4 regions of the Nitratireductor sp. OM-1 genome follow, and region 4 is predicted to be linked to each of the others. Evidence: predicted binding sites of a transcription regulator. Region 4 holds the regulator's gene; each other region holds the start of a gene.
What was found. The regulator LexA, encoded in region 4, represses DNA repair genes until DNA is damaged. The targets are predictions, from matches to a motif close to TGTTCNNNNTGTGTTCNG.
Positions count from the first base shown of each region.

Region 1 (7,826 bases), 210 kb from region 4:
GCCACAAGGTGAGCGCAGCAACTTCTGGTCGTTTTTGCAAATTTCCGCGATCAGGGATTTTTCATTATTTTTTAGTTTTGGGGCCTGTTTTTCATGAATTACGTTGAGACGGCGGCGGAAAGCCGCCAAACGCCTGTGCATCTTCCGTTTTCCTTCACCGGGCGCGCTTCTGAGTATTTTGGTATCTGGATCGTCAATCTGTTCCTGTCGATCATCACGCTCGGCATTTACACTGCCTGGGCGAAGGTGCGCCGGTTGCGCTATTTTTATGGAAACAGCTGGCTCGACGGGCACAATTTCGAATACCACGCGCGGCCCACCAGAATCCTGATCGGGCGCATCATCGTGGTGGCCTTTCTGCTTGCCTACAATGTGCTGATCAGTGTTTCGCCATTCTTCGGGCTGCTCATCATTCCTTATCTGATTGCCTTTCCGTGGCTTCTGAACAAGTCGATGGCCTTCAACGCACGGATGACCAGCTATCGCAATGTGCGGCTGAATTTCCGCGGGACCTATTGGGGCGCATTTTTCGCCTTCGTGATCATGCCGGTGGTCGCCCTTGTATCCGCAGGGCTTCTTGCTCCCGTGGCTTCGAAATTGGCACGCAACTATCTCGGTCGCCATCTGGGCTATGGATCGACCCGCTTTGAAACGCAGGCGCCGCTCACCGCGCTTTACGGAAATCTGGGAGTGACGGTTATCTTCATCGGGCTTGTCCTGATGGTTTTCGTCGGAGGGGGCTTCCTGATCGGTTTCGGCGTTGTCTCGGCGGGAAACACGCTTCGGCTCGGTCAGGATGAGCTATTCGATGTCTTCAATTATGGATCGATGGCCGGCATCCTGACTGGCGCTTCCATCGGTGCCTATATTGCGCTGGCGCTTGCCTATCTCTTCTATGAGGCCGGTGTGCGCAATATCGCCTACAATCACACCGTGCTTGATGGCCAGCACCGTTTCACATCACGTGTGGGGCGGCTCCGCTATGTCTGGATTCTGGTCTCAAACCTGTTCGCCACCATTTTGACGCTTGGCCTCTTGCGGCCGTGGGCCGCAGTGCGCAGCTGGCGCTATCTGGTGGTCAGCACTGGTGTGTTTGCGGTCGGCCCGCTTGACGATTTCGTCGATGAAGCCGCACCGGAGGGCAATGTCGGCGCGGCCGAGTTCTTCGATATCGAAGGCATCGATTTCGGACTTTGAGGGCTTGCGCCATTCTCCAGACCTGCATGGTCGATTGCGTCGAAACAGGGATAGGCCATGATTGAGGGACGTTACTTCCCACCCGGTTCCTCGCGTGTCGTGGCGGCCAACCTTTCCGGCGTTCCGGAACGGCTGGTGCTGCGTCTTGCCGATGAAACGGAGGCGCTGGAGCCGGTAATCGCTTCCGTCTCCGACCCGGTTGCCGGTGTGCCGCGCAAGATCACCTTTGCCGATGGCGGTGTTTTCGAAGCCCCGCTTGGTGCCGATGTGGACGGCTTCCTGAAGACGGGTGGCAGCTTCTTCGCGCGGCTGATGCGTCTTGAGGGACATCTGGGCTTCGTGGCGGCTGCCGCCGTGGTGACGATGGGGCTCATCTTCGTCGTCTACCGGTTTGGCGTCCCGCTTCTGGCTTCGGGGGCCGCGCTGGTGACGCCGCAGCCCATCATTGTCGCGATGGACCGGGGAACGCTTGAGACGGTGGATCGCACCGTGTTCTCCCCCTCGGAACTTGCCGAAGAGCGCCAGAGGGCGCTGCACGACATGTTCGATGAACTGGCGCAGATCGCAGGCGATGATGGACCCGCGCTGAGACTGGAACTGCGGCAGGGCGGCATGATAGGCGCGAATGCGCTGGCGCTGCCGGGCGGCACGATCATTGTTACGGACGAACTGGTCGGGCTTGCCCGGTCTGACGACGAGATTGCCGGCGTCATCGCCCATGAGATCGGCCATGTGCGCGAGCGGCACTCGCTGCAGCAGATCTATCGCGTTCTGGGCATTGGTTTCATGGTGGGGCTGATCGGTGGTGATGCGAGCCAGTTGGTCGATGATGTGATCGTGCAGGCAAGCGCTCTGCAGACCCTTGTCTATTCGCGTGAGTTCGAGACCCATGCCGATCTCTACAGTGTCGGGCTGATGGCGAAGGCGGGCCGCGATCCGTTGGCTTTTGTGGGGCTTCTGGACCGTGTGGTTGAGGACGCTGGCGGTTCCGATGAGACTGGCTGGTTCTCCACGCATCCAGATACGAAGGATCGGCGTGACGCGGTTCGGCAGCGTGTTGATGAGCTTCGCGGCCAGTAGGGCAGGCCCCAAGCAGCTGGCTCAATCCTCGCCGTCGCGCTGCGGGCGCGCAACTTTGGAGCGCCCGAACGTATAGCCGGTCTCGACAGCCTGTTTGCCGAATTTTTCGCGCAGGCTGTCAATGGCTCCCTCGGCGAGTGCGCGCTTGTGGGAAAGCCCGTCGACAAGGTCTTGCGGATCGGCCCTGCCGGCGTCGGTCAGGTCGCTGACACCGATGCCAAGAAGGCGAAAGCGGGTGCCGTCCACCTCCCGTTTCAGGAGTTCCAGCCCTGTGTGAAAGATGCGGTCGGCGAGCCGTGTCGGGTCTCCGAGCTGCCGGTTGCGGGTGCGCAGCCGGAAGTCGGCGGTTTTGAGTTTCAGAACGACGGTTCGGCCGGCAATGTCGGCTTCCTTAAGCCGGGCGGAAACCCGCTCGGACAACGCGCGCAGGACCGGCACCAGATCCTCCATCCGGGACAGATCCGTGTTGAACGTGGTTTCAGACGAAACGCTTTTTGCTTCACTGCGCGGTTTCACGCCACGTTCATCCATGCCGCGCGAAAGGTGATAGAGCCGGTCGCCCATCGTGCCGTAACGCCGCATCAGCTCGTTGCGCTCCATGGTTTGAAGCTGACCGATGGTGCGGATGCCATCCTTGCCGAGCGTGGCGGCAAAGGCCTTGCCGACGCCCCAGATGAGCGTGACGGGTTGTTTCTGAAGAAAACTGACGGCCTCTTCCTGACCGATCACGGAAAAGCCGCGCGGCTTGTCCAGGTCTGAAGCGACTTTGGCCAAGAACTTGCAGTAGGAGAGGCCGACCGAAACGGTGATGCCGATTTCCTCTTCCACCTGCCGCGCGAAGCGGGCGAGCACCATGGCCGCCGGCGCGCCATGCAGCTTTTCCGTGCCGGCGAGATCGAGAAAGGCTTCGTCGATGGACAGCGGCTCGACCATAGGGGTGAGCGCCTCCATCATCGAGCGCACCTGGCGGCCGACCCTTGAATATTTCTCCATGTCCGGCTTGACCACGACAGCCTCGGGGCATGCTTCGAGCGCCTTGAACATGGGCATGGCGGAGCGAACGCCGTGGATGCGGGCGATGTAGCAGGCGGTGGAGACGACACCGCGTTTGCCGCCACCAATGATGACGGGCCTGTCGCGAAGGGCCGGGTTGTCCCGCTTCTCCACCGATGCGTAGAAGGCATCGCAGTCGACATGCGCGAGAGACAGGCGGTCAAGCTCGGCATGGGCGAGCATGCGCGGGCTCCCGCATGACCGGCAACGCCGCGATGCGGTGTTCGCCGGGGTCAGGCAATCGCGGCAAATGCCATGCGGGAGGGCGTTGACAGGCATGATCGATCATGTGAACATAAAGTGAACATGCATCTTACTTGAAACGCCGTCATGGCACAAGCTGCGGTATGGAGGAGGCCGGGTTGCCAGAAGCCGGGTTGCAAGAGGTCAGGGTGGACTATCGGATCGCGCCCCTGACGCCGGATTTGTGGTCGGCATTCGAGGATTTGTTTGGCAGGCAGGGCGCCTGTTATGGTTGCTGGTGCACGCATTTTCGTCTGCCACCGGCGGTGCGGCGACAAAACGACCGCGAGAGCAACAGGGATCACATCAAGGCGCGGATTGCAGCCGGCCCGCCTCCGGGGCTCTTGCTCATGGATGGCGCGCAGGCGGATGGCTGGATGCAGATCGGGCCGCGCGCCGACATTCCCGAATGGAACAACAAGGGGCGTGTCTCCGCGCCACTGGAAGAGGGCGAGGAGCGTGAGGACGGAATCTGGGCGATCTCGTGCTTCTTCCTGCGAAGCTCGGCGCGCCGAAAGGGACTGTCTCACGCGCTCGTTGCCGCCGGTATCGATTTTGCCCGGCAAAATGGCGCGCGCCTGCTGGAAGCCTGCCCGATCACCCGGTCGAACGACAAGCGTTCCATCGGCCTGTTCGTGGGGTCGACGCGGGTCTTTGAAAAGGCCGGGTTCCAGACGGTCGCCGAGCGCAAGGCGGGGCGGCCGCTGATGCGGTTTTCGCTTTGAGCGTGTGATGCTGTGATGCGCTTTGGTTCTGGCCGGGCGCGACGTTGTCTTTGCCAGGCCCGGCAGGTGCGGTGTGAACCTTTAGAGCGTTGCTGACGAAAAAAGGTTCACCGGTAATGCGCTATCTTATTGATTTTGCATAATTCCAGCCGCAAAGCCGGTTTCCACTTTTGTTGGAGTTTCTCTAGATTTGCAGTGAGCGGGCGATCTTCTCCCCGGCCTCTTTCCAGTGTTCCACCGCCGTTACGCCCTCGGGGATCGGCGGCATCAGCGTGCGCACGGAATTGTCGGCCATCAGGTGGAAGAGATGCGCGTCCTCCACCGTGTCGCGCACCGAGACGAGGTTGTAATACATGTCGTCGACGAAGGCGACGGGACGCTGGTGCTTGCCGCGCAGGCGCTGGATGGCCGGGCCCTTGGCGCGCTCGGTCGTGAGCAGCGGATAGTGCATTTCCAGCTGGTCGAGCAGGGTGCGGCGCGTCTGCCGGTAGCGGTGGGGCATGGCGGTCAGGAGCACCACCTGGCTTGCTTTCGAAAGCCGTGCAATGGTTTCGGAGGCGTCTTCGGCCAGCGCCTGCCAGTCATGCTGGACCTCGAAAAACGCATCGACGAGCTGCGCCACGGTTTCATTGCTCACGCGGTCTCCGGAGGCGAGGTCGGTGACGTTTCCGTTGAGGCCGAAGCTCTCGAGCTTCAGCTCGAAGCCGCGCGTGCGCAGATATTCCGGAAACGGCCGGATGAATTCCAGGATCACGTCGTCCACATCGAGCACCAGCAGGGGATCGCTGCTGAGCGATAATTCGTCAATTTGCCGGGAGGTTTCCGGATCGATCGTCATGTTTGTGCCGTCCAAATCGTGTCAGGGCTGAATGTCGTAAGATGTGTTGCCATGGGGCAGGGCGGCTGGCGCGCGCGCAACCCGCTCGGGCGCGATGCCGCTTTCTTCGCAAAAGCGCAGCACTGTCGGCTCATGCGCCAGCACGAACTGCAGAACACCCGCCAGAAAACCCGGTTCGGCGGCGGCAGCGCGGATCTGGTGGGCCTCGATGCCGGTCAGCGACAGGAAGCGCGGCAGAAGTTCGCCGTCTGCCGCAATGAAGGCCAGGGCGGACACGGCAATGGTTTCGGCTTCCTCGCGTTGCATGGTTCATCCTCAATATAGGGTGTTTGGCCCGCTGCTGCATTTTCAACACGTGAATTGCGCGCAAAACCAAGGCCGTTATGCTGGAAGACTACGATTCGCAGGCGTCCATTACCGATTCATAAATCAAATCGTGCAAGGGTGGCGTCTGAAATTTCGGTGTATCGCACATCGCGGTCGGCAACCGGCGGTCTGCTGTTACGGCGGAGTTGAGTGGGACGGGGTTTGATGTCGAAGAAAGTCATGATCGTCGAAGACAATGAGCTCAACATGAAGCTCTTTCGCGATCTCATTGAGGCAAGCGGTTATGAGACAGTGCGTACGCGCGACGGGCTGCATGCGCTTGATCTTGCGCGTGAGCATCGGCCTGACCTCATCCTGATGGACATCCAGCTGCCGGAGGTTTCCGGTCTGGAAGTCACCAAATGGCTCAAGCAGGATGACGATCTGCACACGATCCCGGTCATCGCGGTCACGGCCTTTGCGATGAAGGGCGATGAGGAGCGGATCCGCCAGGGCGGATGCGAGGCTTACATTTCCAAGCCGATCTCCGTGCCGAGCTTCATCGAAACGATCAAATCCTATCTCGGAGACGCCTGATGCTGCACCCGGCCTCTCCAGTATTCATCTGAGGAGCCGACCATGACCGCGCGCATCCTTGTCGTCGATGATGTCCCTTCCAATGTGAAGCTGCTCGAAAGCCGGCTTCTGGCCGAGTATTTCGAGGTGGTCTGCGCGCATAGTGGCGCAGAGGCGCTGAAGATCTGCGCGGACGGCAAGGTGGATGTCGTGCTTTTGGACGTGATGATGCCGGAGCTCGATGGGTTCGAGGTGTGCCGCCGGCTGAAGGCCGATCCGGCTACGCAGCACATTCCCGTCATCATGGTCACCTCCCTTGAAGAGACGGCGGATCGCATCAGGGGGCTTGAAGCCGGTGCGGATGATTTTCTCTCGAAGCCGGTCAATGATCTGCAGCTTGTGACGCGCGTGAAAAGTCTGGTGCGGCTGAAAATGCTGACGGATGAATTGCGCCTGCGCACCGTGACGGCGCGCAATGCCGGTTTTGACGATGGTATTGAAGAGGAGCGTCGTGCTGCGCCCTCCATTCTGTTGATCGATGAAGACGCGCAGTCTTCTGCAACCATCGCCAACATGCTGCGTGATGGCTACAGGGTTGATGTCGAGGATGACCCGCAGGCCGGTCTGTTCCGCGCCGCCGATGGCAGCTACGAGTGCATTCTCGTCACATCTGCTTACACGACTTACGATCCGCTGCGGCTGTGTGCACAATTACGGGCGCTGGATCGCACGCGGCTTCTGCCGGTCATGCTGGTGGCCGACAAGGGCGACGATGCGATGATCGCGCGGGCTCTCGAACTCGGCGTGAACGACTATATCGTGCGCCCGGTGGATCAACAGGAACTCATGGCGCGCCTGCGCACGCAGCTGCGCCGCAAACGCTACAATGACCGTCTGCGCTCCAGCGTGAGCGAGAGCTTCCAGATGGCCGTGACCGACCCGCTGACGGGGCTTCACAACCGACGCTATCTGGACACGCATCTGCCGAGGCTGCTTGCCCGGTCCGCCGCGCGCGGGCGGCCTCTCTCGGTGATGATGGCCGATATCGACTGCTTCAAGGCCATCAATGACAGCTGGGGGCATCAGGGCGGCGACGATGTGCTGCGCGAATTCGCCGACCGGCTCCGCCAGAACATTCGTGGCATTGATCTCATCTGCCGTTTTGGCGGTGAGGAATTTGTTGTGGTGATGCCGGATACCCCGCTTGATGTTGCGGAGACCGTGGCCGAGCGTCTTCGTGTCGCCATTGCCAGCGACCCGTTCACGGTCGACGGTGGCAAGAATGCGATTGCGGTGACGACCAGTGTGGGCGTTGTGGCCACCGCCGGCGCGCATGACGACCCGGCCACTCTGCTCAAACGTGTCGACCTGGCCCTGTATGATGCCAAGAATGCAGGGCGCAATTGCGTGGTGGCTCCCGCCGCGTGAGGTGGCGTGCTGCGGTCTTTTGATAAAATTTATTGTGTAAAACTGTCGCAGTTTGAGCGCTCGCGCCCTTAAACTTGACTGTAGTAATCATGTTTTTTCCGTGGCGGATAACGGTTTGCCGCGGTCTGAGGCATTGCCCAGTGGTTTTGGGAGCCCGTTTGACGTGCTGATGCCGCGAGGCTAAGCAAAAGTACATTCCAGCAAGCAAATGTTCAGCCAGCCCGAAATTCTGCTTTAGTCCGACAGGAGGTTTCGTTGGCTTTGATCATCGATGATTCCCGCAGGTTGTTTGCGGGAAGTGTCTTCGCTTGTTCTTTCTTATGTGCGCATGCAGCCTTTGCCCAGGAGCAGGCATCACCGGCAGAGGAAGAGGTGGAGCA
Region 1 covers NZ_CP029208.1:3,314,882-3,322,707, reverse strand. Annotated here, with positions in the region: gene DEJ54_RS15945 (YjgN family protein) at 94-1,197, shown strand; gene DEJ54_RS15940 (M48 family metallopeptidase) at 1,255-2,277, shown strand; gene DEJ54_RS15935 (DNA polymerase IV) at 2,299-3,609, opposite strand; gene DEJ54_RS15930 (GNAT family N-acetyltransferase) at 3,723-4,298, shown strand; gene DEJ54_RS15925 (hypothetical protein) at 4,483-5,136, opposite strand; gene DEJ54_RS15920 (DUF3572 domain-containing protein) at 5,158-5,442, opposite strand; gene DEJ54_RS15915 (response regulator) at 5,668-6,039, shown strand; gene DEJ54_RS15910 (PleD family two-component system response regulator) at 6,082-7,446, shown strand; gene DEJ54_RS15905 (TonB-dependent receptor domain-containing protein) at 7,819-7,826, shown strand, end outside.
Region 1: the regulator LexA is predicted to act here: its motif matches at 3,620-3,637, upstream of DEJ54_RS15935 (DNA polymerase IV).

Region 2 (7,826 bases), 130 kb from region 4:
CCTTCGCGATCCGCGAGCCATACCGGCCCTGGCATGAACACCGGCAATACTCACGGGCGTCGAAAGGGCTTGGCCCTTACAGGCGCAAAGACAGAGAATGACCGACGCACCATTGTCTTCTTGATTAATGAAAACAGATGGATACGCCGCTATATTGACTCTCTACATGCGCTTTCACGTGCGGCCTGAAGCGAGATCAGCCGACAAGGCCCATGAAGGCTTTTGCAGCGTGCGGTGCGCGGATCTTTCCTTCATGAATGAAGTAGACGAACACATCACGCGGCTTCTTCTCCGCCGTGAAGCCGGGGTCAACAATCGGCAAATCGTCTGGCTGTCCGCCTTCGGCCCATTGCTCTGCGCGTCTGGCCCAGTTCTCCAGTTCGGCGGGCGGATAGGCCGTGGGCACATCGTCCTCGCCACGCTGGAGGCGCGCATAGACGAAGTTACCCGTCACATCGGCAATCTCGGGATAGGTGTTGTGGTGGGCGTAGCAGATGGCCGCGCCATATTTGCGAACCAGCTGCGGGAATTCAGACGTGCAGAAGGAATCGTGCCGCACTTCAAGAACGTGCCGCAGCGCGATGCCGTCACGCTCGGCCGGCAACAGTTTCAGGAACCCTTCGAAATCTTCCGGGTCGAACTTCTTCGTTGGCGCGAACTGCCAGACGAGCGGGCCGAGTTTGTCACCCATTTCCGTGATGCCGGAACCCAGAAATTTCTCAAGAGAAGCAGAGGCTTCCGAAAGAACCTTGCGGTTCGTCACGAAGCGGTTCCCTTTGAGTGAAAAGACAAAACCATCCGGGGCCTCATCCGCCCATTTGGCATAGGTGGCCGGCTTCTGGCTGCCGTAATAGGTACCGTTCACCTCGATGGTCGGCACCTGTCGCGCCGCATATTCGAGCTGCCGCTTCTTTGGAAGGTCGTCGGGATAGAATGTGCCTTCCCAGGGCTGAAACGTCCAGCCGCCCATGCCGGCGCGAATGGTGCCTGCGCTCATCGTCTTACTCCGCTGCCTGGGCCTTGCCGGCTGGCCGGCGCTCCAGAAGTTCTTTCAGGAATTTGCCGGTGTAGCTGCGCGGCTCGGCCATCACATCGTCGATGGAGCCGCAGGCCACGAGCTCGCCGCCGCCATCACCGCCTTCGGGGCCCAGGTCCAGCACCCAGTCGGCGGTCTTGATGACTTCGAGATTGTGCTCGATCACCACCACCGTGTTGCCCTGGTCCACCAGCTCATGCAGCACTTCGAGCAGCTTGGCCACATCGTGGAAATGCAGACCCGTGGTCGGCTCGTCCAGAATGTAGAGCGTGCGCCCGGTTGCCCGCTTGGAGAGTTCCTTGGCGAGCTTGATGCGCTGCGCCTCACCGCCGGAGAGTGTGGTCGCCTGCTGGCCGATATGGATATAGCCGAGCCCCACGCGCGAGAGCGTGACGAGCTTGTCGCGCACGGCCGGAACGGCGGAGAAGAACTCCACGCCTTCATCCACCGTCATCTCGAGTACGTCGGCAATCGACTTGCCCTTGAAGGTGACGTCGAGCGTCTCGCGGTTGTAGCGCTTGCCGTGGCAGACGTCGCAGGTCACATAGACATCCGGCAGGAAGTGCATCTCGATCTTGATGACGCCATCGCCCTGACAGGCCTCGCAGCGCCCGCCCTTCACATTGAAGGAGAAGCGACCCGGCTGATAGCCGCGCGCCTTGGCCTCGGGCAGGCCTGCGAACCAGTCGCGGATCGGTGTGAACGCGCCCGTATAGGTGGCCGGGTTGGAGCGCGGCGTGCGGCCGATGGGCGACTGGTCGATATCGATGACCTTGTCGAGATGCTCAAGCCCTTCGAGCCGGTCGTGATCGGCCGGTTGTTCGCGCGACCCCATGATGCGGCGCGACGCGGCCTTGAACAGCGTCTCGATCAGAAGCGTGGACTTTCCGCCGCCAGAAACGCCGGTGACGCAGGCAAACGTGCCAAGCGGCACATCCGCCGTCACGTTTTTCAGATTGTTGCCGCGCGCGCCCACGACGCGAATGCGCCGCTTCTTGGAGATTTCACGGCGCTGCTCCGGCATCGGGATTGCCATCTCGCCGGTGAGATATTTGCCGGTGACCGAGGCCGGATTGGCCATGATTTCCTGCGGCGTGCCTTCGGCGATGATCTGTCCGCCATGAACACCGGCTGCCGGGCCGATATCGACCACATAGTCGGCGGTCAGAATGGCGTCCTCGTCGTGTTCCACCACGATCACCGTGTTGCCGAGATCGCGCAGATGTCTGAGCGTCGCCAGCAGGCGGTCATTGTCGCGCTGGTGCAGGCCAATGGAGGGTTCGTCCAGAACATAGAGCACGCCCGTCAGACCGGAGCCGATCTGCGAGGCCAGACGAATGCGCTGGCTTTCGCCGCCCGACAGCGTGCCCGAATTGCGCGACAGGGTCAGATATTCCAGCCCGACATCGTTGAGGAAGCGCAGCCGCTCGCGGATCTCCTTGAGGATGCGCACCGCGATTTCGTTCTGCTTGTCGTTCAGATGCTCCGGCAGTTCCTCGAACCATGCGCCGGCCTTGCTGATCGACATGCCCGTGACCTGGCCGATATGCAGACCGTCGATCTTGACGGCGAGCGCTTCGGGCTTCAGCCGGTGACCATCACAGGCGGGGCAGGGATGGGCCGACATGTAGCGCTCGATCTCCTCGCGCATCCAGGCCGATTCCGTCTCTTTCCAGCGCCGCTGAAGATTGACCACGACACCCTCGAAAGGCTTGGTGGTGCGGTAGCTGCGCAGGCCGTCATCGTAGTCGAAGACGATTTTCCTATCGCCGGTGCCGTTCAGGATCGCGTCCTTGCCATCGTCCGGCAGATCGCGCCAGCGGTCGCCCACCTTGAAGCCAAATTCGCGGCCAAGCGCTTCCAGCGTCTGCAGATAGTAGGGCGAAGTGGATTTGGCCCAGGGCGCGATGGCGCCTTCGCGCAGGATCGCATTGTCGTCCGGCACCACGAGATTGGGGTCGATGGCGCGCTGGCTACCCAGACCGTCACAGGTGGGGCAGGCGCCGGCCGGATTGTTGAACGAGAAGAGACGCGGCTCGATCTCCGGAATGGTGAAGCCGGAGACCGGACAGGCGAATTTCTCGGAGAAAACGATGCGCTCATGCGTCTCGTTCTTCGATTTGTTTGCGCCGCCGCCCTTGGCGGTCGCGCCTTCTGAAAGAGGCTTGTCGGCAAACTCAGCGACAGCCAGCCCCTCGGCGAGCTTCAGGCAGGTTTCAAGCGAATCCGCCAGGCGTGTCGCCAGATCGGCGCGCACCACGACGCGGTCCACCACCACATCGATGTCGTGCTTGTACTTCTTGTCGAGCGCGGGCACATCGGCGATCTCGTAGAAGACGCCGTCCACCTTCACGCGCTGAAAGCCCTTTTTCTGAAGCTCCGCCATCTCTTTGCGGTACTCGCCTTTGCGCCCACGCACGATGGGGGCGAGAATGTAAAGGCGTGTGCCTTCCTCCAGCGCCATCACCCGGTCCACCATCTGGCTCACGGTCTGGCTCTCGATGGGAAGGCCGGTCGCCGGCGAATAGGGCACGCCCACACGCGCGAAGAGAAGGCGCATATAGTCGTAGATCTCCGTCACCGTGCCGACGGTGGAGCGGGGATTCTTCGACGTGGTCTTCTGCTCGATGGAAATGGCTGGCGAAAGCCCGTCGATCTGGTCGACATCCGGCTTCTGCATCATTTCCAGGAACTGGCGCGCATAGGCCGAAAGGCTTTCGACATAGCGCCGCTGACCTTCGGCATAGATCGTGTCGAAGGCGAGCGAAGACTTGCCCGAGCCCGACAGGCCGGTCATGACGATCAGCTTTTCGCGCGGAAGGTCGAGATCGACATTCTTGAGATTGTGCTCGCGCGCGCCGCGAATGGTGATGGACTTGTGTTCTGGCATGCCCCGTCGCTGCCTGTCTCATTTATCTGGTGTGGCCGGCAGCATGCCGGACCATGCTTCATGTAGGAAACGCGCCGCAAATGTCGATGGGCCGCGCGGCCCGCTGACAGACGAGGGCGTTTCGACGTTGCGGGGGTTGTCCCTCGTTTTAAAAAAAAGAGCAAGGGAAAAGAACAAATATCGAACACGCTCCTGACACGATCATCCTGCGCCGGGCTGGCTCTCGTGAGCATCCGTTACAGAAGATCACATTTTCGCCTGCGCCGCCGCATCGCCTTGACCGCCATTAACCAAAGGCGCAGTATCATTTTCGTCAGTGCTCGTGGCTGTTGGCCGCCCTTGAAACCGCGCCGGTGGGCGCTTCGGGCGCGCATGGTTGCTTGAGCACGCTGACACCGAGCAAAGCCTCGTAACGCGAAGAAGGAGGGAGGCATGACTCCACCTGACCGATTTATCGGGCTTCGCCTCTCGCGCGAAGCCACAGCTGGCTGATCGGTCCTGAGCGCATTACCGTCTCGTACGATCTTGCGTTCCCGACGCGGTCCATGGCGATTGAGGGCACTGCACCGCAGAACCTTTTTCGTCGGCAGGCACGACAACGCTGGCGGCTGGCTGCCCCACGAAAATCTAATCTCTTTGAAGACAGGGACGGTGAAACCCGTCCTGCCTGATGATTACCGGTAAACCACTCCCGGTACGGAGGGTCAGAAGACCCGAAGCCCCGCGCGCTTGAAGAATAGCGGCGGGGCTTTTCCTGTTTCTGTTGCGCCTTTCTGCGCTCCCCGGAAGGGGCTCATTGACAGGCATTCCGTCAGGTGCGAACATAAGAGGAACAAATGAGCTGTGGACGAGACCGGAGCAGGGGCAGCGGGAGAGCGCGCGCCAGCCCTGCTTGCGATAAAGTGCGCGGCAGATTTCGGATAAGCGTGGAGAAGCGTTATGGCGGGCAGCGTCAACAAGGTCATTCTGGTGGGAAATCTGGGTGCAGACCCGGAAATCCGCCGGCTCAACTCCGGTGATCCGGTGGTCAACATCCGCATCGCGACCTCGGAAACCTGGCGTGATCGCCAGTCCGGCGAGCGGCGCGAGCGCACCGAGTGGCACAATGTCGTGATCTTCAACGACAATCTTGCCAAGGTGGCGGAACAGTATCTGAAGAAGGGCGCCAAGGTTTACGTCGAGGGCCAGCTCCAGACGCGCAAATGGACCGACCAGAACGGTCAGGACCGCTACACGACGGAAATCGTTCTGCAGAAGTTCCGTGGCGAACTGCAGATGCTCGACACGCGCGGGCAGGGCGGTGACAACCAGGTCGGTTATGGCGGCGGCGGTGGTCGCAGCTCCGATTTCGGCCAGTCCGGTCCCGCCGATACCGGTGGCAGCAGCGGTGGCGGCGGTGGCGGTTACTCGCAGAACCTCGACGACGAAATTCCGTTCTGAGGCGGAACAATCGCATGAAAAAGCCCGGCAGAGCCGCTTCGACCGCACCGTGTCTGAGCAGGCCTGCCGGGCTTTTCTTTTTTGCGGTGGCGACGGCCCTTGCGCCATCGCCGGTGAGTGCCGGTGAAGCGGATGTTGTCGCGGTCGAAATCATTGCTGACGGTGATGGAGCCCATCGCTTCGACGTGACGGTCGAGCATGGGGACGAGGGCTGGGATCACTATGCAGACCGCTGGGATGTGCTGGATGACGCTGGCAGGGTCATCGCCTCCCGAACGCTTCTCCACCCACATGTGAATGAACAGCCTTTTACGCGCAGCCTTTCAGGTGTCGCGCTGCCAGGGGGGCTCGGTCATGTGACTGTGCGTGCGCACGACACCGTGCACGGGCTTGGCGGTCGCATCATGCGCGTCGCAATCCCCGGGCGCGAAGGCGATGGCGGTTAATGCCTGCTCTCTTAAGCGCAGCGGGCTGACATCGTGCAGAATGGCAAGCCGGGTTGGATCGGTGTGCTGGCGACGATCCACCGGAGTTCTCAGCACCTCTGGCTGTAACCGTCGGGTGCGAAGCACTCACCCGAGCATCAGAACACGGCAGCGATCGCCTTCTTCAGCTGCCGGCGAGCCGGGCTCGCGCACGATCAGTGCATTGGATGCGGCCAGCGTGGTCAGCATGGAGGAATCCTGCAGCGTGAACGGCGTGGCGATCAGCCCTTCGGAGCCAGGCGCCACCGAGGCGCGAACATAGTCGCGACGTTCATCGTTTGCCCGCAGCGCCTTTGCCAGAACAGCCGAGCGCAGATCCGGCGCATAGCTGCGCTGGCCAAGCCGGGCAATAAGCGGACGCAGAAACAGATGCGCGCAGACGAGGCTGGAAACCGGGTTGCCAGGCAGGCCAAGCACACGCATGTCACCCAGCCGCCCGAACATCAGCGGTTTGCCGGGGCGCATGGCGATTTTCCAGAAATCAAGCGACATGCCCGCATCGAGCAGCGCTTGCCGCACCAGATCGCGCGCACCGACCGAAGCGCCGCCAAGCGTCACCAGAACATGCGCACCGGCGGCAGCGGCACTGCGCACCGCGTCGGAGATCGCCGCGCTGTCGTCGGGGATGATGCCGAGATCGAGAATGCGCGCGCCTTCCCTGCGCGCCAGAGCGCCGATGGCAAAGCCGTTGGATGCAACGATCTGGTCCGGGCCACAGGGCTTGCCCGGCCGCACCAGCTCGTCGCCCGTGGCGATCACCGCCACCAGCGGGCGCTGCGTCACATCAAGCGTTGCATGGCCTGCCGCAGCCGCCAGGCCTATTCCCGCAGGTCCGAGCCGTCGTCCCTGTTCGAGAACGCTGTCGCCCTTTTGAAAATCGAGCCCTGCGCGGCGGATATGGCGTCCGGCAGCGACGGTATCGGTCGCCTCGATCCGGCCATCGTCCAGAATATCCGCATTTTCCTGAATGAGTATCGTGTCCGCACCCTCGGGCACCGGCGCGCCGGTGAAGATCCGCACGGCCTCGCCGTCGGCCACTGCGCCGTGATACCGGCTGCCCGCGGCAGATTCTCCAATAAGCTTCAGCGGCATTGCGCGCGGCGTCGCCACATTGGCGGCGCGAACGGCATAGCCGTCCATGGCCGAAGCGTCGAAGGGCGGCTGTGTGCGGGTGGCGGCGAGCGGTGCTGCCAGAACCCGATCGTCGGCTTCTTCAATGGACACCGTTTCGCCGGGTAGTGCTTTCACGCCCTCGAGAATGCGCTCCAGCGCTTCATCCACCGGCAAAAGGCTCATGGTCAGTTCTCCGCTACGCGCCAGTCGCCGGATTTTCCACCCGTCTTCTCAAGAAGGCGGATGCCGTCGAGCACCATGCCCTTGTCCAGCGCCTTGGCCATGTCATAGATCGTCAGGCAGGCGACCGAGGCAGCGGTAAGCGCCTCCATCTCCACGCCCGTCTGTCCCGTCACGCGCACACGCGCCGTCACCCTGAGCCCCGGCAGTTCGTGGTCGGGCTCGATGTCCACCACCACTTTCGAGAGCGCCAGCGGGTGGCAAAGGGGAATGAGATCATGCGTCTTCTTGGCGGCCATGATGCCTGCGATACGCGCGGTTGCCAGAACGTCGCCCTTCTTGGCATTGCCCGCCAGAATGGCTTCCAGCGTTTCCGCCTTCATCACCACAGCGCCTTCCGCCAGCGCTTCCCGGCTGGTTTCCTGCTTGCCGCTCACATCGACCATATGCGCTTCGCCGGAAGCGCCGATATGGGTCAGGCCTGCCGCTTTCTCGCTCATCGGCTCAGCCCGCAAGTTTGGCGGCGTCGAGCCCCAGAAGCGTGCGCGTGGCAGCGGTCACATCATCCTGCCGCATCAGGCTTTCGCCCACCAGGAAGGTGTTCATGCCCGCACGCGCCAGCCGCCGGCAGTCGTCATTGGTGAAGATGCCGCTCTCGCCGATCACCAGGCGGTCTTCGGGC
Region 2 covers NZ_CP029208.1:2,974,774-2,982,599, forward strand. Annotated here, with positions in the region: gene DEJ54_RS14230 (ComEC/Rec2 family competence protein) at 1-101, shown strand, start outside; gene DEJ54_RS14235 (DUF72 domain-containing protein) at 197-997, opposite strand; gene uvrA (excinuclease ABC subunit UvrA) at 1,002-3,926, opposite strand; gene DEJ54_RS14245 (single-stranded DNA-binding protein) at 4,866-5,366, shown strand; gene DEJ54_RS14250 (hypothetical protein) at 5,381-5,812, shown strand; gene glp (gephyrin-like molybdotransferase Glp) at 5,939-7,147, opposite strand; gene moaC (cyclic pyranopterin monophosphate synthase MoaC) at 7,150-7,644, opposite strand; gene trpC (indole-3-glycerol phosphate synthase TrpC) at 7,649-7,826, opposite strand, start outside.
Region 2: the regulator LexA is predicted to act here: its motif matches at 4,096-4,113, upstream of uvrA (excinuclease ABC subunit UvrA).

Region 3 (7,826 bases), 330 kb from region 4:
GCCTCGTCGCAGATCTCATACCAGCCCGGCTTTTCGGAGGTGAACTCGTGGAACTTGACCTTGAGGTCGATCTCCGTGTCCAGCGCGTTCGCGGCGATGGGGAAGGTTTCACTTTCCGACAGGATCTCGCCAAGGGACGTTCCGCAAACACTGCAGAAACAGCGCCCATACTGATAAGGCGGTCCCGGCTCGTAGAGCGCGACATTCTCCCGGCCCTCAAGCCATTTCAGGTCTTCGCGCTTTATGAAAGCGATGGTGCTGGCGCCGACTTTTCGACATCGCGAGCAGTGGCAGGTGCCCATCATGGATGGCTTCGCCAGCAACTCGAACTTAACGGCTCCGCAACAGCAGCTCCCTTTGATCATGGCATATTCCTTTATTTTAGCCGGAATCAAAAAGAACATTACGTGAACATTTAAATTTGAGCAATGAATGCGCCACCGGCGAAGCGCAGGAAATGCAAGATGTCGAAAGCCGGACATTGTGCCTCTTTGCACTCGACATATGCGCCCCATCCCTGCGAGATAAGGTGAACGGCAATCACTCTGGGGCGATGCATGCGCGGCGCGATAAAATCCCTGTGGCAGCACAACAGGCTGCTCTTCATCGCCTTCTGCGTTGCCCTGCTCGTCACGCTGTTTCTGGCCGTGCGCACCGTCGCCTTCTACGCCTACTGGTCGAGCCATCGTTCGGTGCCCGTCGAGGAGTGGATGACGATTGGCTATGTCGCCCGCTCATGGGAGGTGCCGCCGCAGGAGTTGCGCGGCCTGCTCGACCTTTCGGTGGAGAACCATGACCGGCGCAGCATCGCGCAGATCGCGAGGGAGCGTGAGGTTCCGGCCACTGCCCTTGTCCGCGAGGTGGAGCAGGCTGTGGAGACACTGCGTGCCGAGGGCGGGGAAACGGCGCAGTGACAGAGGAGATCCTTGCTCTTTTCGCGCTTTACGGCCTGCCCGGCATCTGCGTGATCCTCGCGGCTGGCCAGTTTGGCGTTCCGCTTCCCACCTCGATCCTTCTGATGACAGCGGGCGCGCTGATTGCCGATGGCGACCTGACGCCGACCCAGGTTTTCGCCTGGGCACTTGCGGGCGCAGTGCTCGGCGACCAGTTGAGCTATGCGGTTGCGCGCTTTGGCGGACGCAGCCTGCTGGACCGCGTGTTCAAAGGCGGAACGTCCGAGACCGGAAGCTTCGCCCGGGCGGAGCGTTTTTCGGCCAGATGGGGCGGGTTCGGCGTTTTCTTCAGCCGCTGGCTGGTGAGCCCTCTCGGGCCATGGATCAACCTGACCAGCGGGCTGGCGCGCTATCACTGGGGCAAGTTCCTGTTCTGGGATGTTGCGGGCGAAAGCGTGTGGATCATCGGTTATCTGTCGATCGGCTATGCCTTCAGCCGCTCCATCGCCGGAATTGCCGAACTTCTGGCCAATCTGGGCTGGCTGATCGGCGCGGCCGCCGTGACGCTGCTCCTGGGCGTGCTGATGTGGCGGGCGGTGAAAAGGCACCGCGCGCGCAGCGCCAGCGGCACACGCAACGCCTGAGCCGGATACAAAAACGCCGCGCATCCGTCGGGACGCGCGGCGCTTGATGTTCACGTGTTTTCAGAGCTGGCGGCCAATCAGCCTTCCATCGCCGCCTTGACTGCGGCAATGGCTTCGGCGGCCTTCGAGCCATCGGGACCACCGGCCTGCGCCATGTCGGGACGACCGCCGCCGCCCTTGCCGCCAATGGCGGCAGACGCGACGCGCACGAGATCGACAGCGCTGAAGCGGTCGACCAGATCCTTGGTGACGCCCACCACGACGCTGGCCTTGCCTTCATCCGACGTGCCGACGAACACGGTGACGCCCGACCCCAGCGACGCCTTGCCATCATCGGCGAGCGGCTTCAGATCCTTGGGCGAAATGCCATCGACCACGCGGCCCATGAAGCCAACGCCGGCAACCGTCTCCGCGCCGCCATCCGAGGCGGAACCACCGCCGCCAAGGGCGAGTTTGCGGCGGGCTTCGCTCAACTCGCGCTCCAGCTTGCGGCGCTCTTCAAGCACGGCTTCCAGACGGGCGGGCACATCGGCGGGCGCGACCTTCAGCGCGCCGGCGGCGCGCTTCAGCTGCTGCTCCTGCTCGCCAAGATAATGGCGGGCAGCTTCGCCCGTGAGCGCCTCGAGACGACGAACACCGGCGGCGACCGCGCCTTCGGAGACGATGCGGATCAGGCCGATATCTCCGGTCGCCGTCACATGGGTGCCGCCACACAGTTCAAGCGAATAGGTCTTGCCTTCCTTCTCGCCATCCTGCGCGGTGCCCATGGAGACGACGCGAACCTCGTCGCCATATTTTTCGCCGAACAGCGCCATTGCGCCAGCCTCGATGGCGTCATCGACGGCCATGAGGTGCGTTTCGACCGGCGCGTTCTGGAGAACGATGCGGTTTGCGATGTCTTCCACGCGGGCAAGCTCGGCCTCGGTGATGGGCTTGGGGTGCGAGAAGTCGAAGCGCAGACGCTCGGGCGCGACCAGCGAGCCCTTCTGCGCCACATGCGAGCCCAGAACCTCGCGCAGCGCCTCGTGCAGGAGATGTGTTGCCGAATGGTTGGCGCGTACGCGGCGACGGCGCACGTGATCGACCTTCAGCGCGACGACATCGCCGACCTTGACCTGACCACCCTCGACGCGGCCCATGTGAACCAGCAGACCGTCGCCCTTCTTCTGGGTGTCGCCAATGGCGATGGAGAAGCCCTCTCCGGCAATCACGCCGGTGTCGCCCACCTGGCCACCGGACTCACCGTAGAACGGCGTCTGGTTGGTGACGACGATCACCTCGTCGCCATCGCTGGCGTGCTCGACCATCGCCCCATCGCGCACGAGAGCCGAAACCACGCCCTCGGCCTCTTCGGTTTCATAGCCGAGGAAGTCGCTGCCACCGGTCTTGTCCTTGACGGCGAACCAGACGGCCTCGGTTGCGGCCTCGCCGGAACCGGCCCAGTTGGCCCGCGCCTCGGCCTTCTGACGCTCCATCGCGTCATTGAAGCCGGTGAGATCGACATGGATGCCGCGCTGGCGCAGCGCATCCTGCGTCAGATCGAGCGGGAAGCCATAGGTGTCATAGAGTTTGAAGGCGGTCTCGCCATCGAGCCGGTCGCCCTCGTCCATGTCGCTGGTGGCGTCGGAGAGAAGCGTGAGACCGCGCGCGAGCGTCTTGCGGAAACGGGTTTCCTCGAGCTTGAGCGTTTCGGTGATGAGCGGCTCGCCGCGCACCAGCTCGGGATAGGCGCGGCCCATCTCGCGCACCAGCGCCGGCACGAGACGCCACATGAGCGGCTCCTTCGAACCGAGAAGCTGGGCGTGACGCATGGCGCGGCGCATGATGCGGCGCAGCACATAGCCGCGGCCTTCATTGGACGGCAGAACGCCATCGGCAATGAGGAAGCTCGCGGCGCGCAAATGGTCGGCGATGACCTTGTGGCTGGCATGCTGCGCGCCCTGCGCCTTGACGCCGGTGGCCTCTTCCGAAGCGTGGATCAGCGCGCGGAACAGGTCGATGTCGTAATTGTCATGCACGCCCTGCAGAACGGCTGCGACGCGCTCAAGCCCCATGCCCGTATCGATGGACGGACGCGGCAGGTTGACCCGCTCTTCCGGCGTCAGCTGCTCGAACTGCATGAAGACGAGATTCCAGATCTCGATGAAGCGGTCGCCATCCTCATCCGGGCTTCCGGGCGGACCGCCGGGGATGTCCTCGCCGTGATCGTAAAAAATTTCCGAGCACGGACCGCACGGGCCGGTATCGCCCATGGCCCAGAAATTGTCGTTGGTGGCGATGCGGATGATGCGCTCATCCGGCAGGCCGGCGATCTTCTTCCAGAACTCGGCTGCCTCGTCATCCGTGTGGTAGACGGTGACCAGAAGGCGCTTTGCATCGAGGCCGAATTCCCTGGTGACCAGGTTCCAGGCCAATTCGATGGCGCGGTCCTTGAAATAGTCGCCGAAGGAGAAATTGCCCATCATCTCGAAGAAGGTATGATGGCGGGCCGTGTAGCCGACATTGTCGAGATCGTTGTGCTTGCCGCCGGCGCGCACGCATTTCTGCGCCGTTACCGCGCGATCATAGGGCCGCGTTTCCAGACCGGTGAACACGTTCTTGAACGGCACCATGCCCGCATTGGTGAACATGAGGGTCGGATCGTTGCGCGGCACGAGCGGGCCGGAGGCCACGATCTCATGACCGTTTTTCTTGAAATAGTCGAGAAAGGTCGACCGGATGTCGTTGACGCCACTCATGTTTCAGCCTTTGCGAGAAGCCCGTCCAAGGGTGCGGGGAATAGAAGTCCGCCTTTTAACGCCAGCACCGGGACGTGTCCAGAAATCCCGTAAGCCAGCGCACATCATGCGGGCTTTACACAAAAAAACACCGCCGGCGAGCGGCGGTGTCTTGTCTTTCACAGTCAGCCAACGGTCACATCCGACAGTCGGCGTCACTCAAATTATCAATCGTCAGCGCCATCCTGGTCGCCGGGGCCGCCATCCTCAAGGAATTTTTCGGCGATGAGACCGGCATTCTGGCGCAGCGCCAGCTCGATCTCCTGCGCCGCCTCGGGATTGTCGCGCAGGAACTGCTTGGCGTTTTCACGCCCCTGCCCCAGACGCTGGGAATTGTAGGAGAACCATGCGCCCGACTTCTCGACGATCCCGGCCTTCACGCCAAGGTCGACCAGCTCGCCGGTCTTGGACACGCCCTCGCCATACATGATGTCGAACTCGACCTGCTTGAAGGGCGGAGCCATCTTGTTCTTCACCACCTTGATGCGGGTCTGGTTGCCGACCACTTCGTCACGGTCCTTGACGGAGCCGATGCGGCGAATGTCGAGACGGACCGAGGAGTAGAATTTCAGCGCGTTACCGCCCGTCGTCGTCTCGGGCGAGCCGAACATCACACCGATCTTCATGCGGATCTGGTTGATGAAGATGACCATGGTCTTGGAGCGCGAAATGGAAGCGGTGAGCTTGCGCAGCGCCTGGCTCATCAGGCGGGCCTGCATGCCTGGCAGGGAATCGCCCATCTCGCCTTCGATTTCGGCCCGCGGCGTCAGCGCGGCGACCGAGTCGACCACGATCACGTCGAGCGCGCCGGAGCGCACCAGCGTGTCACAGATCTCAAGCGCCTGCTCGCCCGTGTCGGGCTGCGAAATGAGAAGGTTTTCCAGATCGACGCCCAGTTTGCGGGCATAGACCGGATCGAGCGCATGCTCGGCGTCGATGAAGCCGCAAATGCCGCCCTTCTTCTGCGCCTCGGCCACCGTGTGCAGCGCGAGTGTCGTCTTACCGGAGCTTTCCGGGCCATAAATCTCGATAATACGGCCGCGCGGCAGACCGCCCACGCCCAGAGCAATATCGAGGCCCAGAGACCCGGTGGAGATGGTCTCGATCTCGACCACCTGATCGTTGGCGCCGAGCCGCATGATCGAGCCCTTGCCGAAGGACCGTTCAATCTGCGATAGCGCCGCGTCCAGAGCCTTGGTTTTGTCCACCGAATTATCCTCTACAAGCCGCAATGAATTCTGAGCCATGATACAACACCCCTTCGAGGTCAATGGAGGCGGTTCCGCCAAATCCGCGATGATTATCTGTACCTCTTTTGTTCTACTTTTGCAATAGGCACCAAAATATTGAAAAACATAGACAAACCAGATTTGTTCTATTTTTGTACGCGCAACAACATGCCGGACAGCCTCTCTGCCGCTCAGGAAGGCCGTGGCGGCGAAGGGGATTGCGGGGGCGCATTTCGATTCGCGGGAGAGCGCCATGAACGCGGATAAAACCCCTCGCCTGCTGGCCATTGGCGGCGCGCATCCGGACCGGCGCGGACGCCTTAATGCGCCGCACATTCCCGCCACATCCAACCCCGGACGGATGAGCGAAGAAGTGGGCGGCGGCATCTTCAATGCGGCGCGCATCGCGAGCCGACGCGGCGCTGCGGTGTCGCTCATGTCTCTTCGTGGCGGCGATGCAGCCGGCAGCGCCGTGGCGCGCGCCATCGAGGATGCGGGCTTTGAGGACCTCTCCGCCACGTTTCTCGACCGCGCGACGCCCAGCTATACGGCGATCCTCGACCATGATGGCGAGCTGATCACCGGGTTCGCGGACATGGCGCTTTACGATACGGCCTTTCCCAAACAGATGCGCCGCTCGAAGGCGCGGCATGCCGCCGAACAGGCCGATGCGATCCTGTGCGACGCCAACATGCCTGAAGATGCGGTGGCCAGACTTGCGGAGATCCGGGCCGGCGCGCCGCTCTACGCCATCGCGGTCTCGCCCGCAAAGGCGGGGCGGCTGACCGCCAGTTTTCCGCAGATCGCCGTTCTCTTCATGAATGTGCGCGAGGCGCGCAGCCTTGCAGGCCTTGATGACGAGGCCGCCCTTCCCCGCGCCATCGAGGCGCTGCGCGCGCTTGGCCTAAGCGCCGGCGTGATCACCGGGGGTGGCGGATCGGTCATGATTTTCACCCCCGAAGGGCTGTGGCAGATAACGCCGCCGCGGATCGATGAGATCGTGGACGTGACCGGTGCCGGCGATGCGCTGACCGGCGCGACGCTGACGGCGCTGATGCGCGGAACGCCCTTGCCGCAGGCCGTGCGCGAGGGCGTCGCGGCGTCCGGACTTGTGATCGCCAGCGCCTCGGCAGCGCCGGAATTCGACGATACCGCCTTCCATGCGGCGCTTGAGCGGGTGCCCGCGCCGCAACCAGTTTCATAAAGGAGCCTCCCCCGTGCAGTCCAAGAACATTATCGACATCCACGCGCCCGTCGCCGAAGCCCTTGCCGCCGGCAAGCCGGTGGTGGCTCTGGAAAGCACCATCATCACCCATGGCATGCCGTGGCCGCGCAACAATGAGATGGCGAGCGACGTGGAGGCTCTGATCCGTGAAGAAGGTGCTGTTCCCGCCACCATCGCCGTGATCGACGGGCGGCTGAAGGTCGGCCTTTCCGACCATGAGCGCGAGGCGCTGGCGCAGGCCAAGGATCCGATGAAGCTGTCGCGCGCCGACCTCGCCTTCGCCATTGCCGAAGGCAAGAGCGGCGGCACCACGGTGGCCGCGACCATGATTGCCGCGCAGATGGCCGGCATCCCGGTTTTCGCCACCGGCGGCATTGGCGGCGTTCACAAGGGCGCGGAGACGAGCTTCGACATTTCCGCCGATCTGGACGAGTTGGCCCAGACGCCGGTGATCGTCGTTTCGGCTGGCCCCAAGGCCATTCTCGACACGGAAAAGACGCTCGAGGTTCTGGAGACGCGCGGCGTGCCGGTCGTGGCCTATGGCACCGACACGATGCCGGCTTTCTGGTCGCGCCAGTCGCCCTACACCGCGCCGCTGCGGCTCGACACGGCCGAGGCGATTGCCCGTTTCCAGGCAACGCGCAGGGCGCTTGGCATCGACGGCGGAATGCTGATTGCCAACCCGGTTCCGGCGGATGAGGAAATCGCTGCCGACGTGATGGCCGGATACATCGCCACCGCCCAGAAGGAGGCGACCGAAAAGGGCATTTCGGGCAAGGATGTGACGCCGTTCCTGCTGGCCCGCATTCTGGAGCTGACCGATGGCGCAAGCCTCACCACCAACATTGCGCTGGTGAAGAACAATGCCCGCCTTGCCGCGCGGATCGCTGCCGCCATCGCCGCCGGCTGACCGCGCGACCTTATAACGGACACGAAAAAAGCCGCCGGCGATGCGCCGGCGGCTTTTCTTTTTGCGTATGACCGCTGTGTGCTCGATCAGGCGCCGGTGAGCGGCGACAGACGGATTTCCACGCGACGGTTCTGTGCGCGGCCTTCCG
Region 3 covers NZ_CP029208.1:2,778,929-2,786,754, reverse strand. Annotated here, with positions in the region: gene DEJ54_RS13345 (GFA family protein) at 1-365, opposite strand, end outside; gene DEJ54_RS13340 (hypothetical protein) at 558-914, shown strand; gene DEJ54_RS13335 (DedA family protein) at 911-1,537, shown strand; gene alaS (alanine--tRNA ligase) at 1,615-4,275, opposite strand; gene recA (recombinase RecA) at 4,482-5,561, opposite strand; gene DEJ54_RS13320 (carbohydrate kinase family protein) at 5,797-6,747, shown strand; gene DEJ54_RS13315 (pseudouridine-5'-phosphate glycosidase) at 6,761-7,678, shown strand; gene DEJ54_RS13310 (OmpA family protein) at 7,765-7,826, opposite strand, start outside.
Region 3: the regulator LexA is predicted to act here: its motif matches at 5,620-5,637, upstream of recA (recombinase RecA).

Region 4 (7,826 bases):
TCCATGGCCTGGCCGGGATGGATCTTGTTCTTGATGCCGTCGAGGCCGGCCATCAGCAGCGCTGCGAATGCGAGGTAGGGGTTTGCGCCCGGATCGGGGAAGCGAACCTCGACGCGCTTTGCCTTCGGCGAGGAGCCGAAAGGAATGCGGCAGGATGCCGAACGGTTGCGGGCCGAATAGGCGAGCAGGACCGGGGCTTCAAAACCGGGCACCAGACGCTTGTAGGAGTTGGTGATCGGGTTGGTGAAGGCGTTGATCGCCTTGGCGTGCTTGATGACGCCGCCGATATAGTAGAGGCAGCTCTCGGACAGACCGGCATATTCATTGCCGGCAAAGGTCGGTTTGCCGTCTTTCCAGATCGACTGGTGGACGTGCATGCCCGATCCGTTGTCGCCATAGATCGGCTTCGGCATGAAGGTTGCGGTCTTGCCATAGGCATTGGCGACCTGGTGAACGCCGTATTTGAACTTCTGAACGCTGTCGGCGCTCTTCAGGAGCGTCTCGAACTTGATGCCGAGCTCGTGCTGCGCAGCACCCACCTCGTGGTGGTGCTTTTCAACGATCACGCCCATTTCGGACAGGACCGTGAGCATCTCGGAGCGCATGTCCTGCGCGGAGTCGATCGGCGGAACCGGGAAATAGCCGCCCTTCATGCGCGGACGGTGGCCCAGATTGCCGGTCTCGTAGTCGGCGTCGTCGTTGGACGGCAGTTCGCTGCAGTCGAGCTTGAAGCCGGTGTTGTAGGGATCGGCCTTGTACTTCACGTCGTCAAAGACGAAGAATTCCGGCTCCGGGCCCACATAGACGGTGTCGCCAAAGCCTTCGGCCTTGAGGAAGGCTTCTGCCTTCTTGGCGGTGCCGCGCGGGTCACGGTTGTAGGCCTCGCCGGAGATCGGGTCGAGAATGTCGCAGACGATGGCCATCGTGGACTGGGCGAAGAAGGGGTCCATATGCGCCGTGTCGGGCTCCGGCATCAGAACCATGTCGGACTCGTTGATCGCCTTCCAGCCGGCAATGGACGAGCCGTCGAACATGACGCCATCGGCGAACATGTCCTCATCCACTGCCGTGACATCCATCGTGACATGGTGAAGCTTGCCTCTTGGATCCGTGAAGCGAAGATCGACGAACTTTACGTCGTTTTCCTTGATCTGCTTCATGATGTCTTGTGCTGTGGTCATATTCGCTTTCCTGTTTGCGATGAGCTTGCCTGATGATCCGGACATGGTCCGGGAACTACTGATTTGGGTCAGACTGCGTCTGCGCCGGTCTCGCCGGTGCGGATGCGGATGACCTCTTCAACATTGGTGACGAAGATCTTGCCGTCGCCGATGCGGCCTGTCTGGGCTGCCTTGCGGATCGCCTCGATGGCGGCGTCGACGGTTTCGTCCGGCAGGACGACCTCGATCTTCACCTTGGGGAGGAAGTCGACGACATATTCCGCCCCGCGATAGAGCTCGGTGTGGCCTTTCTGGCGTCCGAAACCCTTCGCCTCGATGACAGTGATGCCCTGAAGGCCGATTTCCTGAAGGGCCTCCTTCACCTCATCTAGCTTGAAGGGTTTGATGATCGCTTCGACCTTTTTCATGCCTCGGTGGCCTCCAAATGGGTTCAGGGACGGATGGTCCGCATCCCTTATTGCTCCGGTTCGGTTGAAGCACGAAACATGCCAACTCGTGACAGAGCCTTGCATGTTGCGTGCCAAACGCTGCATTCTGCGTCTTGAGAATTGGCGCGACGCGGTTTTCTCCGGCTTTGGCATGCTAGGCGAGCGCCCCCGGATAGCAAGATGGGAACCATGCGGTGCGGTTCGCAGTTTGAGACTTGCTTAAAAAATATGCAATGAGCCGAAGAAAGCGGCAGCTTGTTATGCGTATGGTTGTTCTGACACCTGAAGAAATGGGCAATGTGGATCGCGCGGCCATCACAGCCGGCCCTCATGACGGGTACGGGCTGATGCGCAATGCCGGCGCGGCGGTGGCCGATCTGATCCTCGAGCGGTTTTCCGGCGCTGCCGGCGTCGCGGTTTTATGCGGACCGGGCAACAATGGGGGGGACGGCTATGTCATTGCGCGGCTTCTGGCCGAGCGCGGCGTCAATGTTCGCCTGTTCGCCGATGCTGCGCCGCAGGAAGACAGCGATGCCGCCAGGGCGCGTGAAGACTGTTTTGTAACGCCCGAGGCGCTGGCCGATTTTCGCCCCGAGACCGGCTGGCTGGTGGTTGACGCGCTCTATGGCGCCGGGCTTTCAAAGCCAGTTGAGGGCATCGAGGCCGAACTCATCGAGCGGGTTGCTGCTGCGGGCGTCCCGGTGGTTGCCGTCGATCTTCCGTCCGGTCTTTCGGGGCTCACGGGCAAACCGCTGGGAAGCTGCTTCGATGCGGACCTGACCGTCACGTTTTTCCGCAAAAAGCCGGGGCATCTGCTCATGCCCGGTCGACGCCTGTGCGGCGAGCTGGTCGTGGCCGATATCGGCATTGCCGAGATGGCGCTTGCATCAATGGATATCGCCCTCTGGGAGAATGGTCCGGCGCTCTGGCGCGACGGCGTGCCGGCGGTGGAGATCGATGCGCATAAATATGTGCGTGGTCATGTGGCCGTCGTTTCGGGCGGTGGCGCATCCACTGGTGCAGCGCGGCTTGCCGCGCGTGGCGCGGCGCGCGCCGGGGCAGGGGCCGTGACGGTGCTTTCGCCTGCAAACGCCCTGTCGGTGAACGCGATGCACCTGACCTCGATCATGCTGCGCAAGGCGGAGGCGGTGGATGAACTCATCGCCTTCCTCGATGAGCGAAAACCGACAGCCGCCGTTCTCGGTCCGGCAGCCGGTACAGGCGAGCGCACGCGCAGCTTCGCGCTGGGCTTTCTGGAGCGCGATGAAGGGCTGAAAGGGCTGGTGCTGGATGCCGACGCCATCACCGCCTTTGCCGATACGCCCGATACGCTCTTCGAGGCCGTGAGAAGTTCCGTCATAGCGACCGTGCTGACGCCGCATGAAGGAGAGTTCGCGCGGCTCTTTGGCGACCTTGCGGCTGACGCTTCCATGTCCAAGGTGGAGCGTGCGCGCGCAGCGGCAGAGCGCTCAGGAGCGGTGATCATCCTGAAGGGGGCGGACACGGTCGTCGCCTGCCCGGACGGGCGCGCCGCGATCAACACCAACGGATCGCGTTTCCTGGCGACGGCGGGCTCTGGCGATGTTCTGTGCGGGATTGTGGCCAGCCTTCTGGCGCAGGGCATGCCGGTCTTCGAGGCGGCATCGGCCGGCGTGTGGCTGCATGCAGAGGCTGGCGGGATGTTCGGCCGGGGCCTGATTGCGGAGGATCTGCCCGAGATGCTTCCGCATGTCTTCCAGGCGCTCTTCCCGGACGATGTTAGCTGAACCGACGCGGAGCTTGAAAAGAGCGCGCATTCTGGATGCCGGATGGCATCGGAGCCGGGGCATGCCTGAAGCCGCCCCGGATAGTCTTAAACTCAGTAGCGGCGCATCAGGCCGACGAGGCGACCCTGCACCTTGACGCGGTCGGGGCCGAAGATACGGGTTTCGTAAGCCGGATTGGCCGCTTCAAGGGCAATCGATGCGCCCTTGCGGCGGAAGCGCTTCAGCGTTGCCTCTTCCTGATCCACCAGCGCCACGACGATCTCGCCGGGATTGGCGGTCTGCGTCTCGCGGATGATCACCGTGTCGCCATCGAAAATGCCCGCATCGATCATCGAGTCGCCCTTGACCTCAAGCGCGTAGTGATCGCCACCGGTCAGCATGTCCGGCGGAACCGCGATGGAATGGGTCTGGTGCTGAATGGCGTCGATGGGGACACCGGCAGCGATGCGGCCCATGACAGGCACGGAGACGACGCCGGAAAGCGCGTCATCATTGCTGGCGGCAGGCTTGGAGGCCGCTGGCGCGGGCGTCTTGCCGAGGCTGCCCTCGATGACGCTTGGCGAAAAGCCGCGCGCGGCGGAATTGAGGCCGGGCGCGATGGAATCGGGAAGCCGCAGAACCTCCAGCGCACGCGCCCTGTTCGGGAGCCGGCGAATGAAGCCGCGCTCCTCCAGAGCCGTGATCAGCCGGTGAATGCCGGACTTGGAGGCGAGGTCGAGCGCCTCCTTCATTTCATCGAAGGAGGGCGGGATTCCGGTCTCCTTCAGTCGTTCATGGATGAACAGAAGAAGTTCGTGCTGCTTGCGGGTCAGCATGGGCGCCACCGAGAATCAGTTAAAAACAAAACCAGAACATACTCTATATGTTCCAGTTGTGTTCCGCAACCGTCCGGTTGCAGCGCTTATGGCGCGGCGAAAAGCGCCTTGGCTCCGTCTGCCACGAACTGGACCGCGAGGGCTGCCAGAATGACGCCCAGGAGGCGCGTCAGGATGGAGCGTCCCGTTTCGCCCAGAAAGCGGTCCACGCGCTCCGCCAGCGTGAAAACGGCATAGGTGAGGAGGATTGTTCCAAGCAGGATGCCGAGCAGCGCGATGGTGCCAAGGATCGAATTGAACTCGCCCGAAAGAAGCACGGTTGCCGAGATGGCGCCGGGACCCGCGATCAGCGGAATGGCCAGCGGGAAGGCGGCGATGTTGCGGATCATGTCGCGCGTGATCGCGCGCTCGGCGCTCTTCTCATGGCGCTCCTGGCGGCGCTCGAAGATCATCTCAAAGGCGATGAAGAACAGAAGCAGGCCGCCCGCCACGCGGAAGGCGGGAAGCGTGATGCCGAACACGGCCAGAATGACGCTGCCAGCGACGCCGAACAGGGCCAGAACGGCGAATCCGATGATGGCTGCGCGCACGGCCACCTGATTGCGCTCCGAGCGGTTCATGCCTGCTGTCAGCGCCAGAAAGAGCGGCGCAAGCCCTGGCGGGTCGACGGTTACCAGCAATGTGACGAAGGCGTTGAAAACGGTATCGTAACCAGGCATCGGGTTCTCCTTGCGGCCTCTCTAGCCCAGCTTGGATGCGAGGGAAAAGCCCTCATTCTTCACGCAGGCTCGCTTCCTGCGACAATTTGTCAAGGCGCTCATCCCCAGGAGGTTCGTATGCGCCTGAAATTGCGTTGGATTTCCGTCATCAAAAACGGATGCTCAATTGGAGAATCGCTGACGGCTCATATATAAAGAGTATGTGATTCCTCATTAAGAATGTGACACGTTTTGACTGACCAGACGACGCCGAACGGATCGGGCGAGCCCGACGAAATCGAGCCGATTTCCATTGTCGAGGAGATGCAGCGCTCTTATCTCGATTATGCGATGAGCGTGATCGTGAGCCGCGCCCTGCCGGATGCACGCGATGGTCTGAAGCCGGTGCATCGGCGCATTCTCTATGCATCCCATGAGAGCGGTTACCACTGGAACCGCAAATATGTGAAATCGGCCCGTCCTGTTGCCGACGTGATGGGTAAGTATCACCCGCACGGCGATGCCGCCATCTACGACGCCCTGGTGCGTATGGCGCAGAACTGGTCCATGCGCCTGCCGCTGGTCGACGGGCAGGGCAATTTCGGCTCCATCGACGGCGATCCGCCGGCGGCAATGCGTTACACCGAGTCGCGTCTCACCAAGGGCGCGCATGAGCTTCTGGAAGACATCGACAAGGACACGGTCGATTTTCAGGACACCTATGACGGCTCCTCCAGCGAGCCGCGCGTGCTTCCGGCGCGCTATCCGAACCTTCTGGTCAATGGTTCGGGTGGTATCGCCGTCGGCATGGCGACAAATATTCCGCCGCACAATCTGGTCGAAGTCATCAATGGCTGCGTGGCGCTGATCGAGAACCCCGCACTCGGCCTGCCGCAGTTGCAGGAGATCATTCCCGGTCCCGATTTCCCGACCGGCGGCCTGATTCTCGGCCGTTCGGGCATTCGCAGCGCCTATGAGACGGGCCGCGGCTCGATCCTCATGCGCGGCAAGGTCTCGATCGAGCCGGCGCGCAATGATCGCGAAGCCATCATCATCACCGAAGTTCCCTATCAGGTGAACAAGGCGTCGATGATCGAAAAGATGGCCGAGCTGGTCCGCGACAAGCGCATTGAAGGCATTTCCGACATTCGCGACGAGAGTGACCGTCAGGGTTACCGCGTCGTGGTCGAGCTGAAGCGCGACGCCGTGGCCGATGTGGTGCTGAACCAGCTTTATCGCTTCACGCCGCTTCAGACCTCCTTTGGCGCCAACATGGTGGCGCTCAACGGCGGCAAGCCGGAACAGATGAACCTTCTTGATCTGCTCCAGGCCTTTGTCTACTTCCGCGAGGAAGTGGTCAGCCGGCGCACCAAGTACCTGCTGCGCAAGGCGCGCGAGCGCGCGCACGTCCTCGTCGGCCTGGCGATTGCCGTTGCCAATATCGACGAGGTGATCAAGCTCATCCGTCACGCGCCCGATCCGCAGACCGCGCGCGAACAGTTGATGGAGCGCCGCTGGCCGGCCTCCGATGTGGAAGCGCTGATCCTGCTGATCGACGATCCGCGTCACCGCATCAATGAGGATGGCACCTACAATCTGTCCGAAGAACAGGCGCGTTCGATCCTCGAGCTGCGTCTCCAGCGCCTGACCGCGCTCGGACGCGACGAGATTGCCGACGAATTGAACAAGATCGGTGTGGAGATTGCGGATTTCCTCGAGATCCTGTCTTCGCGCGCCCGCATTCAGCAGATCGTCAAGGACGAGCTCATCGGCGTGCGCGACGAGTTCGGCACGCCGCGCCGCACCGAGATCACCGAAGGTGGCGCAGATCTCGACGATGAGGATCTGATCCAGCGTGAGGACATGGTTGTTACGGTCACGCGCAAGGGCTACATCAAGCGCGTGCCGCTTTCGATCTACCGGGCGCAGGCGCGTGGCGGCAAGGGCCGCTCGGGCATGTCGACCAAGGACGAGGATTTCGTCACCCAGCTCTTCGTCGCCAACACCCACACGCCGATCCTGTTCTTCTCCTCGCGTGGCATTGTCTACAAGGAGAAGGTCTGGCGTCTGCCGGTCGGTACGCCGCAATCGGTTGGCAAGTTCCTGCGCAACATGCTGCCGCTCGAAGAGGGCGAGAGCATCACCACGATCATGCCGCTTCCGGAGGATGAAGAGAGCTGGGGCGCGCTGGACGTCATGTTCGCCACCACGCGCGGCACGGTGCGGCGCAACAAGCTGTCGGATTTCGTTCAGGTCAACCGCAATGGCAAGATCGCCATGAAGCTGGATGATCCGAGCGACGAGATCCTCGGCGTCTTCACCTGTACCGAAGACGACGACGTTCTGCTGACGGCGGCTTCGGGGCAGTGTATCCGCTTCTGCGTCACCGATGTGCGCGTCTTTGCCGGACGCAACTCGATTGGCGTGCGCGGCATCAATCTGGCCGAGGGCGACCGGGTCATTTCCATGGCCATCCTGGCCCATGTGGAGGCGAGCCCGTCCGAACGCGCTGCCTATCTCAAGCAGGCCGCGGCCGAGCGGCGTCAGGCTTCGGGTGAAGAAGAGGAAGTGGCGCTCACCAACGAGGATGTCGGTGAGGAGGAAAGCCTCTCCACGGAGCGCTTCGAAGAGCTTCAGGCGCGCGAGCAGATGGTTCTGACCGTCAGCGAGTTCGGCTATGGCAAGCGCTCGTCCAGCTACGACTTCCGTGTCACCGGACGTGGCGGCAAGGGCATTCGCGCCACCGATGTCTCCAAAACCGGCGAGATCGGTCCGCTCATCGCGGCGTTCCCGGTCGAGCAGGAAGACCAGATCATGCTGGTTTCCAATGCCGGTCAGGTCATCCGCGTTCCGGTCGGTGGCATCCGCATCGCAAGCCGCGCCACCAAGGGCGTGACCATCTTCAACACGGCCAAGGGCGAGAAGGTCGTTTCGGTTG
Region 4 covers NZ_CP029208.1:3,108,725-3,116,550, reverse strand. Annotated here, with positions in the region: gene glnA (type I glutamate--ammonia ligase) at 1-1,181, opposite strand, end outside; gene DEJ54_RS14880 (P-II family nitrogen regulator) at 1,250-1,588, opposite strand; gene DEJ54_RS14875 (NAD(P)H-hydrate dehydratase) at 1,870-3,375, shown strand; gene lexA (transcriptional repressor LexA) at 3,468-4,190, opposite strand; gene DEJ54_RS14865 (MarC family protein) at 4,277-4,909, opposite strand; gene gyrA (DNA gyrase subunit A) at 5,141-7,826, shown strand, end outside.